Regions from separate parts of the Phytobacter sp. V69 genome, predicted to be linked through region 2. Evidence: predicted binding sites of a transcription regulator. Region 2 holds the regulator's gene; the other holds the start of a gene.
What was found. The regulator Fur, encoded in region 2, represses iron uptake genes when iron is present. The targets are predictions, from matches to a motif close to ATAATAATGAGAACNACTATCAA.
Positions count from the first base shown of each region.

Region 1: the regulator Fur is predicted to act here: its motif matches at 4,436-4,458, upstream of fepD (Fe(3+)-siderophore ABC transporter permease).

Region 1 is NZ_CBFFRL010000070.1:10,222-18,001, reverse strand. It holds gene entE ((2,3-dihydroxybenzoyl)adenylate synthase EntE) at 1-579, opposite strand, end outside; gene entC (isochorismate synthase EntC) at 589-1,764, opposite strand; gene fepB (Fe2+-enterobactin ABC transporter substrate-binding protein) at 1,990-2,913, shown strand; gene entS (enterobactin transporter EntS) at 3,106-4,362, opposite strand; gene fepD (Fe(3+)-siderophore ABC transporter permease) at 4,472-5,476, shown strand; gene fepG (iron-enterobactin ABC transporter permease) at 5,515-6,465, shown strand; gene fepC (iron-enterobactin ABC transporter ATP-binding protein) at 6,462-7,262, shown strand; gene entF (enterobactin non-ribosomal peptide synthetase EntF) at 7,389-7,780, opposite strand, start outside.
Region 2 is NZ_CBFFRL010000032.1:24,327-32,106, reverse strand. It holds gene potE (putrescine-ornithine antiporter) at 1-709, shown strand, start outside; gene pgm (phosphoglucomutase (alpha-D-glucose-1,6-bisphosphate-dependent)) at 780-2,420, opposite strand; gene seqA (replication initiation negative regulator SeqA) at 2,445-2,993, opposite strand; gene ybfF (esterase) at 3,177-3,950, shown strand; gene ybfE (LexA regulated protein) at 4,082-4,375, shown strand; gene fldA (flavodoxin FldA) at 4,525-5,055, shown strand; gene fur (ferric iron uptake transcriptional regulator) at 5,346-5,798, shown strand; gene chiQ (ChiQ/YbfN family lipoprotein) at 5,896-6,228, opposite strand; gene chiP (chitoporin ChiP) at 6,249-7,649, opposite strand.

The DNA of each region.
Region 1 (7,780 bases), on a different contig from region 2:
ACTGCCGCCGGAAAGCTGGAAGAATGCCACTTCATCGGCGGGCGTCGGCGTGGCGATAAAATTATCCGCCGGACGCTTAATCGCCGCCGCCAGCGCGCGCTCCCCGCCGTCATTTCGCAGCAGCACTTCGCGCACCGAGCCATGCTCAGCGGTGAACGCATCCAGGAAATCGTCACTGGCGAACAGCGCATGGTCGCGATCGGCAATCAACAGCGCCGGTTTGATCTGCGCGGCATAGGCATTGAGCTCCGTACGCTGGTGGCTGAATAAGGCGTTCACCGGTGCGACACCAATTTTGAGCAGCGCAAAAAAGGTAATGTAAAACTCGGCCACATTACCAAGCTGCACCAGCGCCGTTTCACCACGGGCTACCCCTTTCGCCCGCAGCGCGCAGGCCAGGTTATCCGATGCCTGATGCATCTGGTGGAAGGTCAACTCACGCGCGCCGTCAATCACCGCTGTGGCATCGCTTTGCGCATGGCGGGTCAGAATGTCGCTTAATGGCAGATCCTGCCAGTAGCCCTTTTCACGGTAGCGTCTGGCGAATTCATCCGGCCAGCGGGTAAATGGAATGGTCATCATCGCTCCTTAATGCAGGCCAAAAACGTTTAACATGGTGGACAGCTTGACGCCGGTTTCGCGCCATTCTGCAGCGGGCGACGACGCAGGAATAATGCCCGCTCCGGCAAACAGTCGAACGTGGTTCTCATGCAGGCTGGCGCAGCGAATCGCCACCACCCACTCACCGTTGCCTTCGTCATCACACCAGCCGACGATGCCGCCAAACAGTTCACGGTCAAACGGCTCCAGTTCAGCAATCAGCTTTTTCGCTACCTGATGCGGGAAACCGCTCAGTGCAGGCGTGGGATGTAACAAACAGGCGAGCGTGAGGGCGTTTTCGCCAGGCAGCGCGGTGCCTTCAATCGGGGTCGCCAGGTGCCACAGCGTTGGGGTGGTCACCAGCTGTGGGGAATCCGGCAGACTCAGCGCGCGGCTACGTGGCGTCAGCATGGCTTTCATCGCCTGGGTGACCAGCTCATGCTCACGACGATCTTTTTCCGATGCCAGCAGCCTGTTGCCCGCTTCACGATCCAGCATGTCATCCGGCTGGCGACGCGCCGAACCGGCAAGCGGCAGCGAGCTAAAATGCTCGCCCTCTTTGCGCAGCAGCAGTTCCGGACTTGCTCCCAGCAGAACTGCCCCTTCCGCCAGCGGTACATGGAAGTTAAAGCTCGCCGGGTTCTGGGCAATCAGTCGCTCCAGCAGCACGCCGCTGTCCAGATGCCCATCGGCAGCAATATCGATCAGGCGCGAGAGGACAATTTTGTCCACCTCGGGGGTTGCCGTCAGTTCGGCACCGCGGGCAACCATCTCCATAAAGGTGTTTTGTTCCGGGATTTCGGTACGCGACTCTACGCCCGGCGTTGGGTGGCCCGAGAAATAGCGTGAAGAGCGCTGTTTGGCCGGGCGCGAAAAAGTTTGCCAGGTCTTTGGGATAAACAGAGAAGACGGTTGGGTGGTATCAAACGGAATAGCCCCCACCAGCAGAGGTTTCGCAATCCCCTGCGCGCGGGCATCCGCGAACGCCTTCGCAATTTGCTGCTGGAACAGACCGGTGGGATCGTCGCCACCTGCCGCTGGTGCGCTTACGCGCGCAAAACAACCCGATGTGGTGAAACTGCGGAACGGCGACATAAAGAAGAACTGGTCTGACGCCAGGGTTTTCGCAGTCTGCTGAACATCCTCAGCCAGTGACGTATCCATATCATCCTCCAAAAAATGATAAATATATTACGAATGATTATCATTTGAATTTTGGTTCGGTAAGCTAAATGTAATGGCCCTGCATGTCAACCAGAGCACCCATCTCCCCTTGCGACTAACGCTTGCATCCATCACGCGCAATGATGAAAATGAGAAGCATTAACTGCAACAAAAACAGGATGTGACTTCGTGAGACTCCCTTTGCTATGCCGTAATGCCCTTATCATGTTGGGTATTTTCGTTTTCGGACTTTCCGCAGCGACCGCCGCCGACTGGCCCCGCCAGATAACAGATAGCCATGGCAGCCACACGCTCGACCACAAACCGCTACGCATTGTCTCCACCAGCGTGACGCTGACAGGCTCCCTGCTGGCTATCGACGCCCCGGTTATTGCCAGCGGCGCTACCACCCCAAACAACCGATTTGCCGACGATCAGGGCTTTTTGCGCCAGTGGGGCGAGGTGGCCAAAGCGCGCAATGTCGCGCGGATTTATATTGGCGAACCTAACGCCGAAGCCGTTGCCGCCCAAATGCCGGACCTGATTCTGATCAGCGCCACCGGCGGTGATTCTGCGCTGACCCTTTACGACCAACTCTCCACCATCGCGCCGACGTTGATCATCAATTACGACGATAAAAGCTGGCAGGCTCTGCTCACCCAACTGGGCGAAATCACCGGTCAGGAAAAACAGGCTGCGACCCGTATTGCCGAATTCGACAAGCAGATGGCCGATGTCAAAGCGCACATGAAACTGCCACCGCAGCCGGTTAACGCGCTGGTTTATACCCCGGCAGCACACAGTGCGAACCTGTGGACCACCGATTCTGCACAGGGCAAGCTGATGCAAGAGCTGGGATTTACCCTCGCTACGCTGCCGGAGGGTCTGCAAACGCTGCAAAGTCAGGGTAAACGCCATGACATCGTGCAACTCGGTGGCGAGAACCTGGCAGCCGGTCTGAACGGCGAAGCACTGTTCCTGTTCGCCAGCGATCAGAAAGATGCTGACGCGCTGAATGCCAACCCGCTCCTTGCCCATCTGAGCGCGGTGCAAAATAAGCGTGTTTATGCGCTGGGCGCGGAAACCTTCCGTCTCGATTACTACAGCGCAACGCGAGTATTAGAACGACTGACCGCGCTATTTGGCTAAAACGCTTTCCCGGCTGGCGCGTCGCGTAGCCGGGATAAAACACTTGCGCCGCCATCCGGGAAAAACCTGTCGGGTGGCGCTTCGCTTACCCGACCTACCGTGCGTAGCCCGGATCAGGCGCTTGCGCCGCCATCCGGGAAAAACCTGTCGGGTGGCGCTTCGCTTACCCGACCTACCGTTGCGTAGCCCGGATCAGGCGCTTGCGCCGCCATCCGGGGCAACCACCGGCGTCTGACGGAATCTGCGCAGCTCGCTCAACGTCAGCACCAGCATCACGCCGACAATCGCCAGTACAAAGCCGCTACTGCTCGCCGAGGCGGCGGGCGTCATAATGACCCCAAGCCCACCCAGTAACGCCGCGCCAATCGCATCGCCCGTGACGTTTTGTGCCGTCCACAGGCCGTTGATACGCCCCAGCATCGCCTCCGGCGTTTGCGTTTGAATCAGTGTGTATTGCAGCAGTGAGCTGATCGCGCTCAGCCAGCCAAACACGGCCAGAAACGCTGCGCCCAACACCCAGTACGGCATCAGGCTAAATAAACCAATAGCGACAAACGCCCCCACGCTGCTGCACAACATCAACAGACCTGGACGCGGATGCTGCGCCAGCCGCCCGCTGGTTAATGCCCCTGTTGCCGCACCAAGGGGGATGGCCGCATACAGCACGCCAATTTGCGCCGCCGAAATATGCCACTCAACGGCCAGTGCGGGGTAAAGCACACGCACGGCGCTAGCCATGGTCAACAAGCCCCCCAGCAGAGCAATACCGCCAATCAGCGGGCTGTTGAACAAAAAGCGAATCCCCGTCACCAGCGAAGACAGCGGATGTTCACGCGGCTGTGGTGGCGGCGGCAATACAGGCAAACTGAGTAACGGTAGCAGGGTGATAAAGGTTCCTGCCGCCGCCAGCCCGTAGTTCCAGGCCACGCCGCCAGTCGCCAGCAGCAGGCCACCGCACATCGGGGAAATCACCGAGCCCAGGCGCACCGTCAGCATGGTGATCGCCCCGGCCTGCATTAAATTTTCACGCCCGACCAGCGCCGGAGTTGCCGCCAGCAGCGCAGTCACACCTAATGACGCGAAGAAGCCATCCCATAAACCGAGTAAATAAATCGCCAGCAGGGACGGCTCCGGCAGCAGCGCGTTAAGCCACAGGCCAATAAAGCCAATACCACAGGTCCCACGCGCCAGCAGAATCAATTTTTTGCGTTCGTAACGGTCGGCCAGCACGCCGCCGGTCATCAGACCCACAAACATCGCGCTACCAGTCAGGGTCACGGAGAGCCCCACCTGCCAGCTTGAACCGGTCATCGCCTGAATCTGTACCGGCACGGCCACGCCCAGCAAACCCAGCGATAAAATGGAGATAAAACGGGCAAAAAACACGGCGCGAAAGGCCGGATGCGTTTTCAAAAGGCTTACATTCAGCAGCCGGGATTGTTGGTTCATTACAACGCCTTAAGGCAATCTTTTTTTATCCATTCCAGGGCTTGCATGGTAACATAATCAAACAAGATCGATAACGATAATTACTATCATTATCAAGTCAGGAATGTTTATGTCGTTTCCTCGTTCCTCGAGGCGTGTTTTCACGCTCCTCGGGCTATTGATACTGCTTATTGTGGCAATGGCGCTCAGTATGCTGATCGGTGCAAAAGCGATGCCCGCCAGCGTGATCGTTGATGCGCTGACCGGCACCTGCCAGAGCGCAGACTGCACCATTATTCGCGACGCACGCTTGCCACGCACGCTGGCCGGATTACTCGCAGGCGGCGCACTGGGTCTCGCAGGCGCGCTGATGCAAACCCTCACCCGCAACCCGCTGGCCGACCCGGGCCTGCTGGGCGTGAATGCCGGGGCCAGCTTTGCGATCGTCCTCGGGGCTGCCCTTTTTGGCGCCGCCTCCCCCATCGAACAGCTGTCGCTGGCCTTTTGCGGCGCGCTGGCTGCCTCGCTGATTGTGGCCTTTACCGGCAGCCAGGGCGGCGGACAGCTTAGCCCGGTGCGCCTGACGCTGGCGGGCGTGGCGCTGGCCGCCGTGCTCGAAGGGCTTTCCAGCGGCATATCGCTGCTCAATGCTGATGTCTACGATCAGCTGCGCTTCTGGCAGGCCGGGTCGCTGGATATCCGAACCCTGCAAACGCTGAAAATTGTCCTGCTACCGGTGCTGCTGGCCGCAAGCGTAGCGCTGATGTCCAGCCGGGCGCTGAACAGCCTCAATCTGGGCAGCGATACCGCCACCGCGCTCGGCAGCAAAGTGGCACGCACCCAGCTTTTAGGTCTGTTGGCCATCACCGTCCTTTGCGGTAGCGCAACGGCAGTCGTCGGCCCCATCGCCTTTATCGGGCTGATGATGCCGCACCTTTCGCGCTGGCTGGTGGGGGCCGATCACCGCTGGTCGCTGCCGGTCACCCTTATCGCCACCCCTGCCCTACTTCTGTTTGCCGATATCATTGGCCGCCTGCTGGTGCCGGGCGAACTGCGCGTCTCGGTTGTCAGCGCCTTTATTGGCGCGCCAGTCCTGATTATCCTGGTTCGCCGCGTGCGTGGAGGTGGCCTGTGATCGCCCCGTCCCGTCGTCTGATAATCAGCTGCCTGCTGATGCTGCTCGCCAGCCTGGCCTTTGCGCTTTGGGGTCTGCGCAGCGGTGCGGTTATGCTCGATAGCAGTCAGGTCATTAATGCGCTCACGGGAAATGCACCGCGCGCCATGCAGCTCGTCGTCACCGAGTGGCGACTGCCCCGCGTGCTGATGGCGCTGTTGATTGGTGCCGCGCTGGGCGTCAGCGGGGCTATCTTCCAGTCGCTGATGCGAAACCCGTTGGGCAGCCCGGATGTAATGGGCTTTAACACGGGGGCATGGAGCGGCGTGCTGGTGGCGATGGTGCTCTTTGGTCAGCATCTGACGCCCATTGCGCTGGCCGCGATGGCTGGCGGGATTTTGACCTCGTTCATCGTCTGGGCGCTGGCATGGCGCAACGGCATTGAGACCTTCCGCCTGATTATCGTCGGCATTGGCGTGCGGGCGATGCTGATGGCTTTCAATACCTGGCTGATTTTACAGGCCTCGCTGGAAACATCGCTCACCGCCGGGCTGTGGAATGCGGGGTCGCTCAACGGCCTGACCTGGGCGAAAACCTTCCCGTCCGCGCCGTTTATTCTGCTGATGTTTATCGGCGCGACGCTGCTCTCCCGGCGCATGAAATTGCTGGAGATGGGCGATGACAGCGCCTGTGCTCTTGGGGTGAGCGTCGAACGTTCACGCCTGCTGCTGATGCTGGTCGCCGTGGTGCTGACCGCCTGCGCCACCGCGCTTGCCGGGCCTATCTCGTTTATCGCACTTGTTGCGCCACATATTGCCCGGCGCGTTAGCGCCACCGCACGCTGGGGCCTGACACAATCGGCGCTTTGTGGCGCCCTGCTTCTGCTGGCGGCGGACATCTGCGCCCAGCGGCTGTTTATCCCTTATCAGTTGCCGGTGGGTGTTGTCACCGTCAGCATCGGCGGTATCTACCTTATCGCCTTGTTAATTCAGGAGTCCCGCAAAAAATGATCGATACTCAGGCCCGTTTGCGAGGCGAACAACTAACCCTGGGCTACGGTAAAAAAGTGGTCGCCAAAGACCTGAGCGTCGCGATCCCCGATGGCCACTTCACGGCGATCATTGGGCCAAACGGCTGCGGGAAATCGACGCTGCTGCGTACCCTGAGCCGACTGATGACGCCAGAGAAAGGTCACGTGTATCTGGACGGCGAGCAGATCCAGCGTTTCGCCAGCAAAGAGGTGGCGCGTCGCGTCGGTCTGCTGGCTCAAAACGCCACCACTCCGGGCGATATCACCGTTCAGGAGCTGGTCGCCCGTGGGCGTTATCCGCACCAGCCGCTGTTTACCCGTTGGCGTCAGGAAGATGAGCAGGCGGTCACCCGCGCGATGCGTGCTACTGGGGTAGATACGCTGGCATTGCAGAGTGTGGATACACTGTCAGGCGGGCAGCGTCAGCGGGCGTGGATAGCGATGGTGCTGGCACAGGAAACCTCGATCATGCTGCTTGATGAGCCGACCACCTGGCTCGATATCAGCTACCAGATTGACCTGCTGGAGTTGCTGAGCGAGTTAAACCGCGAGCAGGGGTATACGCTGGCGGCGGTGCTGCATGATTTGAATCAGGCCTGTCGCTATGCCACCCATTTGATTGCCCTGCGAGACGGCAAGATTGTGGCGCAAGGCGCACCGAAAGAGATTGTGACCGCCGAGCTTATCGAAGCAGTATACGGTTTGCGCTGTATGATTATTGAAGACCCCATCGCCGGCACGCCGCTGGTGGTGCCGCTGGGACGCCGGACGGTCTGATGCAGTCCCGGATGCGAATAAGCTTGTAGCCCCGGCAAGCGTCAGCGCCACCGGAGAATGTCCCGGATGCGGATAAGCTTGTAGCCCCGGTAAGCGCGAGCGCCACCGGGGACATTCCCTCTGAAACTACCCCAACAGCTCGCGCAATACCGGGCCAATCGCTTCAAACGCCTGCGGTGAAATGATATCCACGTGGGCGCAATCCTGGCGATAAACCTCCAGCTCATTCACCCACGGTGCCCAGGCTTCTTGCGGATCCATCCCCGGCGTCAGCGTGCGTTCGGCGACAAACAGCGTCGCTTTACCGTCAAACTTCGCGCTATGGGCCGTGGTCAGCAGGCGCACCGCATCGCCATAGTTGCCTTCAATGGCGGCAAACAGCGCTGTCGATGTCTGCCCTTTTTGCGCTGCCAGGAAGGCCTGACGCTCGCGCTCGATTTCCGCCAACACTTCCGGGTCCAGCCCGTTGGCCTCTTTCTCCGCCCAGTTCTGCGTCTCCGGCGGCCAGGTATCCAGCA
Region 2 (7,780 bases):
CGGCCTGGAATCCGCCTGCGCCAATACTGACGTGGTGGAAAACCCGGAACGTAACGTCCCCATCGCGGTACTGGGTGGCACCCTGGGTGCAGCGGTCATTTACATCATATCTACCAATGTGATTGCCGGGATTGTACCCAATATGGATCTGGCAAAATCGACCGCGCCGTTTGGTCTGGCCTTCGCGCAGATGTTCACACCGGAAGTCGGCAAGGTGATTATGGGCCTGATGGTAATGTCCTGCTGCGGCTCGCTGCTTGGCTGGCAGTTCACCATCGCCCAGGTCTTTAAATCTTCTGCCGATGAGGGCTACTTCCCGAAAATCTTCTCCCGCGTGAGCAAAGCCGATGCACCGGTTCAGGGGATGCTGGCGATAGTGATTTTCCAGAGCGGTTTGTCGCTGATGACCATTAGCCCGTCGCTGAACAGCCAGTTCAACGTGCTGGTTAACCTGGCGGTCGTCACCAACATCATTCCCTATATTCTGTCGATGGCAGCGCTGGTCATTATTCAAAAAGTGGCGAAAGTGGATCCGGGTAAAGCGAAGATGGCCAATATGGTGGCGCTGACGGGGGCGATCTACAGCTTCTATGCGCTCTACTCTTCCGGCCAGGAGGCCATGCTCTACGGCGCTATTGTGACCTTTATGGGCTGGACGCTGTACGGGCTGGTCTCACCGCGATTTGAGCTCAAAAATACACACAGCTAAGGTAAAAACAAAACGGCAACCCGAAGGTTGCCGTTTTCTTGTCTTTCAGCTCAGTAAGAGAGAAAGCGCATTACGCGTTTTTCAGTACTTCACTCACAATCTCTACCGCTTCTTTCTCAATCAGCTTACGGTGTTCTTCACCAAGGAAGCTTTCGCAGTAAATTTTGTAGGCGTCTTCCGTACCTGACGGACGCGCGGCAAACCAGCCGTTGTCGGTCATCACTTTCAAGCCTCCGATAGACGCGCCGTTACCCGGCGCTGCCGTCAGACGTGCAGTGATCGGGTCACCTGCCAGCGTGCTTGCGCTGACCATTTCCGGAGACAGTTTAGACAACGCCGCTTTCTGTGCGGAGGTCGCGCTGGCGCCCAGACGGTTGTAGCTCGGCGCACCAAAGCGGGCGGCCAGTTCGTCGTAGTGCTGCTGCGGGTTTTTGCCGGTGACAGCGGTGATTTCCGCCGCCAGCAGGCACATGATGATACCGTCTTTGTCGGTTGACCATGGGGTGCCGTCGAAACGCAGGAAGGATGCCCCTGCGCTCTCTTCACCGCCGAAGCCGAAGCTGCCGTCAAACAGACCGTCAACAAACCATTTAAAGCCCACCGGCACTTCCACCAGCTTGCGGCCGAGGTCGTTCACCACGCGGTCGATCATCGCAGAAGAGACCAGGGTTTTACCCACGGCAACATCTTTACCCCACTGCGGGCGATGCTGGAACAGGTAGTTGATGGCAACGGCCAGATAATGGTTCGGGTTCATCAGACCTGCAGGCGTTACGATGCCATGGCGGTCATAGTCCGGGTCGTTGGCGAAAGCCAGGTCGAACTTGTCGCGCAGCGCCAGCAGACCGGCCATTGCACACTCAGAGGAGCAGTCCATACGGATCACGCCGTCTTTGTCGAGGTGCATAAAGCGGAAGGTTTGATCAACCTGATCGTTCACAATGGTCAGATCAAGTTTGTAGAATTCAGCAATCCGTTTCCAGTATTCGATACCGGAACCACCCAGCGGATCGACGCCCAGTTTCAGGCCCGCTTTCTGAATTGCCGCCATATCGACGATATCAGCCAGTCCTTCGATGAACGGCTGCACCAGATCCTGTTCTTTCACGTGACCCGACGCCAGCGCGGCATCCAGCGAAATGCGTTTCACGCCTTTCAGGCCATCCGCCAGCAGCGCGTTAGCGCGGTCTTCAACCACTTTGGTTACGTTGGTATCAGCCGGGCCACCGTTTGGCGGATTGTATTTGATACCACCGTCTTCCGGCGGGTTGTGCGACGGCGTAATGACGATACCGTCAGCCTGCGCGCCGCCTTTTTTATTGTGTACCAGGATAGCGTTAGATACCGCAGGGGTCGGCGTGAAGCCGTTATTTTCTTGCACAATCACGTCAACACCGTTTGCCGCCAGCACTTCCAGTACGGAGATAAACGCCGGTTCGGACAGAGCGTGCGTATCTTTACCGACATAGCACGGGCCAGTGATGCCATTTTTGGCACGCTCTTCGGCGATAGCCTGAGCGATGGCCAGAATGTGTTGTTCATTAAAGCTGTGACGCCCCGCGCTGCCGCGGTGACCTGACGTACCAAATTTTACCGCGTGCTCAGCGTTGCCGATGACAGGTTTCAGCACATAGTACTGCGCAGTAAGCTGGGCGATGTTAATCAAATCGCTCTGTTGCGCAGGTTGCCCCGCACGTTCGTGGTTAGCCATTGCCTGGTCCTTTTTATGCAAGGATTAAATTGTGCCGCAAACCTTTTCAATCAATTCCACCGGGAACTGCATTGACTGCATGATGTGTTCCACCATGCTGCATTTACGACCCGTATTCGTGTTGGTGATAACCCAGTACGGGGTATCAGGCACCTGTTTTGGCTTCGTCTGATTGCCGTTTTGCAACAGGGTATGTTCATCAGCCGCGAAGTATACGCGGGTGCGCCCGTGCAGAGACTCAGTGGATTCTGCAAAAGCCTTTGCATCTAATGAATAGAGTGTAGACAGCACCAGCATGAAGCGATTCACGGCTTTTTTCTGCTCCGCATACTCGTCAGAGAGCAGCAGTTCACGCACCGCGCGGACCTTGTCTTTCGCGGTATTAACCGGTTTGACTGCTTCAACCGTAACAGGTGCAGGCGTTTCTTTCGGGAGTTGAACAGCGGCAGCTGGCTGCGGGGCGGCGGAAAACTTCAACATGCGCCGTAAAATGTCGGATGCGCTCTCGCCAATGTGCTTTGTGTGGCTGGCAATATAACTGTAGAGCTCATCATCAACTTCGATCGTTTTCATCTTAATCCAGTGCAGTGTCTAATCTGAATACAAGTTATTGAGATTATAAAGTCAAATCTCAACAGCGGATAGCGTCAAACCAGGATGGCGGCAAAAGTCAGAATGTGTCTAAACCTTGCAGCCGGACGGCAGAATGTTCAACATGATACCTTAATCCGAAAGAGCGAAAAAAAGAACTTTGCCATGAAATTGAATACCCGAGCGCAATCTGCACAACAATCGCACAACAATTCTCCCATCGTGCTGGTTCACGGTTTATTTGGTAGCCTGGACAACCTTGGTGTACTCGCCCGCGACCTTGTTAATGACCATGACATTATTCAGGTTGATATGCGAAACCACGGCCTTTCCGCGCGTTCACCCGAGATGAATTACCCGGCGATGGCGCAGGATTTGCTCGATACCCTTGACGCCCACGGCATTGAACGTGCGACCTTTGTCGGCCACTCCATGGGCGGGAAAGCCGTTATGGCATTTACCGCACTGGCACCGGAACGCATCGATAAGCTTGTCGCTATCGACATCGCCCCGGTTAGCTATAACGTGCGTCGCCACGATGAAATTTTTGCCGCTATCAACGCTGCAACCGAGGCTAATGCCACCACACGCCAGCAGGCGGCAGTCGTCATGCGCGAATATATAGATGAAGAAGGGGTAATTCAGTTCCTGCTCAAGTCGTTTGTCGACGGCGAGTGGCGCTTCAATGTGCCAGCACTATGGGATCAATATCCCCATATCGTGGGCTGGGAAACGGTACCGGCCTGGAACCATCCAGCGCTCTTTATCCCCGGCGGTAACTCGCCGTATGTCACCGAACAGTATCGTGGCGAACTGCTGCAACAATTCCCGCAGGCACGTGCGCATGTGATAGCCGGAGCCGGGCACTGGGTGCATGCAGAAAAACCGGAAGCGGTTCTGCGCGCCATCCGTCGTTATCTCGCTGAAAAGACAAACTGATTAAAAACCCGGCGACCGGTTGCCGGAAAGCGCCCGGTCGTTGGCGTGTCCGCATCGCTGATGTATGATGGCGCGCTAATCAGCCCGGGCTATGACCCGATTGCTTGTACTTCCCGTAGTATTCTTAAATCATGGCTAAAGAACAAACGGACCGCACGACACTAGATCTGTTCGCGAATGAACGTCGCCCGGGACGTCCTAAAACCAATCCGCTCTCTCGCGACGAGCAATTGCGCGTGAATAAGCGCAATCAGCTTAAACGCGATAAAGTTCGTGGGCTTAAGCGCGTCGAATTAAAACTCAACGCAGAGGCTGTCGACGCGTTAAACGCGCTGGCGGACGCGCGCGAAATGAGCCGGAGTGAATTGATTGAAGAGATGTTACTGGCTCAGCTTAACGCGCTGAACAACCAGGAAATCCTCTAATTCATCGCAAAAATACACTTTCATGTTGCACAGAGTGCAGTCTTGCGTGATTGCAGTTTCCGCGTGCTTCTCTGATCTGCTATGATTGCCCTTATCCGTGGGCCAATCGCCACCACCATATCATTAAGTTTCAAGAGGTTATTTTACTCATGGCAATCACAGGCATTTTTTTCGGCAGCGATACTGGTAATACCGAAAACATCGCAAAGATGATCCAGGCTCAACTTGGTAAAGAAGTTGCCGATGTGCATGACATTGCTAAAAGCAGCAAAGAGGATTTAGAAGGTTACGACATCCTGCTGCTTGGCATTCCGACCTGGTATTATGGTGAAGCACAGTGTGACTGGGATGACTTTTTCCCGACGCTGGAAGATATCGATTTTAACGGCAAACTGGTTGCTCTGTTTGGCTGTGGCGACCAGGAAGACTATGCTGAGTACTTCTGTGATGCGCTGGGTACTATCCGCGACATCATTGAACCGCGCGGCGCAACCATCGTAGGCCACTGGCCGACCGAAGGTTACCATTTCGAAGCGTCCAAAGGCCTGGCAGATGACGATCACTTCGTTGGTCTGGCCATTGACGAAGACCGTCAGCCGGAACTGACCGCTGGTCGCGTCGACAAGTGGGTGAAACAGATTTCTGAAGAGCTGCACCTGCAAGAGATCATCAATGCCTGATGTTGTTTGGCGCAACCTGCTGGTTGCGCCTGATTAATAGATAAAAGCGATGGAAATAATTGCTACAATTTTTTAACTTTTTTCTCCAGCGCTGTACAATGGCCCCTGGTTAAAACGGGTAACGCAAAAGGACTTTGTTGGCGCTGCCACGTTTTAAAAGCTTACTTTACTTGAGGACTTGCAGTTTTCATTCAGGCATGGCAGTTCTATAATGAGACGCATTATCCCAGGTGCATTCCTTGTAGCTTCCCGACGGGAAGTGAATCGTTTAGCAACAGGACAGATTCCGCATGACTGACAACAATACCGCATTAAAGAAGGCCGGCCTGAAAGTCACGCTTCCTCGGTTAAAAATCCTGGAAGTGCTTCAGGAGCCGGAGAACCACCATGTCAGTGCGGAAGATTTATATAAGCGCTTGATCGACATGGGCGAAGAGATTGGGCTGGCGACTGTGTACCGTGTACTCAACCAGTTCGATGATGCCGGGATCGTGACCCGCCATAATTTCGAAGGCGGTAAATCCGTCTTTGAGCTGACGCAGCAACATCACCACGACCACTTAATTTGCCTGGATTGCGGCAAAGTGATCGAGTTCAGTGATGACTCTATCGAAGCGCGTCAGCGTGAGATTGCATCCAGACACGGTATTCGTCTGACTAACCACAGCCTCTACCTCTATGGCCACTGTGCCGAGGGTGACTGCCGTACAGACGATAACGCGCACGAAGCGACGGATAAATAATCCTCGCTTCTCTCTAAAGCCAACCTCCGGGTTGGCTTTTTTATTTCTGCGTATCGCAAAGACAAAAAAGCCCGCCGAAGCGGGCTATCTCACACGGTTAATTCAGCGCGTTATGCTGGCGAATCTCCTGCCAGATCTGATCACAACGCGCTTTTACCGCCTGGCCGTTACCGGTATGCGTTGCTTCAAGACACTGCTGATAATCCAGCGTGCGCACACTCTCTTGTTCCGCGAATTGCTGGTGTGCTTTCTCTTTACGCAGTACATCCAGCACGCTTCTGCAGGCCGCCGTTTTCTCCGGCGAGCCCTCAGCCGTATTGATACAGGCGCTGTAAGCCTCTTTTAAGCGGGCATCTTCCTTTGGCGCCTGTGGCTGTTGTACGCAGGCAGCCAGTCCCAGCGTCATCAGAACAAGCAGTATTGGTTTCATCGTCATGGCATTCCCTCGCATCAGAAGATATTCAACGGCGCAATGACGATAAATTTCACGTCGCGTTCGTCCTGGAAGATGTTGTTATACCCGCCGCCCCAGCTCGGGATATCGGAGTGGTTGTCGTACTGGGTAAAGTGCAGTTTAAACAGGGTGCCTTTTGCCATCCCTTCCTGCACGGTGTACAGCAGGTCGAGGCTGTAAGCCGACTCTTTGATGGAATTCCCCGCATCGTAGTATTTGTCTCCGGAAGAAACATTGGACGGTTTCGCATCCCAGCCATAGACATACGATGCACCTACCGCCCAGCCCGGCAGATTCCAGTCTTTCAGGTCATACATTGCACCAACAAAGACCGACTTTTCGTTATGGGCGTTGAAGTCAGAACGGTTATCCCACCAGATATCCAGGCGACCATTGGAAGATCCGTAGAGGGGCGTCATACGTGAATTGAAATAGCCCTGGCGGCCATCGGCTTTAACCCAGGTTCCCTCAAGACGCAAATCCACCGGACCAACCGTATAACCAAAAGTGAGCGCCTGCAGCCACGCGGTACCGTCGTAGATATCATTGATGGTGTTGTTATCGGCCTTATCGCGCGAGCCGTAGAACTGATAACTGGTGGAAAGGGGATTCCCCGCGACCTCAAATTTGTAGCTGGCTTTGGCAAAATATTGATCAACATAGCCCTGCGCCTGACCAAACGCGGCCTCGAGGAGCAGATCGTTTTTAAAGTCGTAAGACGCGCCTAGAGAATGGACGTAATTGATTTTGCTTACGCGATCATTTTGGTAGAAGTGATCCGTTTCGTTATACCACGGCGCTTTATATTCATTGGCCCACATATACGAGAAACTCAGCACGCCAGAGTCGTCATAATCCAGTTTCGCCCCAGCCTCAGCCCCCTGATAGGTGCCAGGCATAAAGCTCCAGTTTGATGCCAGCAGGGTTTGCCCGCTGGGCTGAATATACCCTGCCCTCGCCCACACCGGGCCATATTTGAACTTCGCCGCTGCCTTATAAAGGCTTGCCCCGCTGCGATCGCCGGCCCAGTCTTCGTCATACACTTTGTGGCTATTGGAGAACGCGATTTCATTCGGGTGCGCACTTCCTGAGGATTCAGCCATTTCAATCGCCGCGAAAGCCGCGATATCAATACCGAACATATCGGCAGCATAGCCAGACTGGAAATCAAGATTGGTATTCCAGGTGGAGTGCGCGAGGTTGGTTTTGTATTTATCGCCGTCGGTGACATCTTTGCGATCACGCTGGCGCTGCCAGTAGTAAATCCCACCGGTGAGCGTGGAGTCATCCACAAAGCCAGCGGCACTGACGGAAGGGGCGAAAGTTAAACCTGATAATGCGGTGGCGCAGGCAATAGCCAACGCTAACGCCTTACGTTGAGCGTTAAACGCGTTCATGAGTGTTCCTCTTTGACAAAAACATAAAAGTGCTGTGCAAATGCAAACAGCAATAAAATAAAAAAATTAAATATTACTGATAGTTATAGAAAATGTTTCTATTCCTATCGCTTGTAAGCATATTTTTCGCG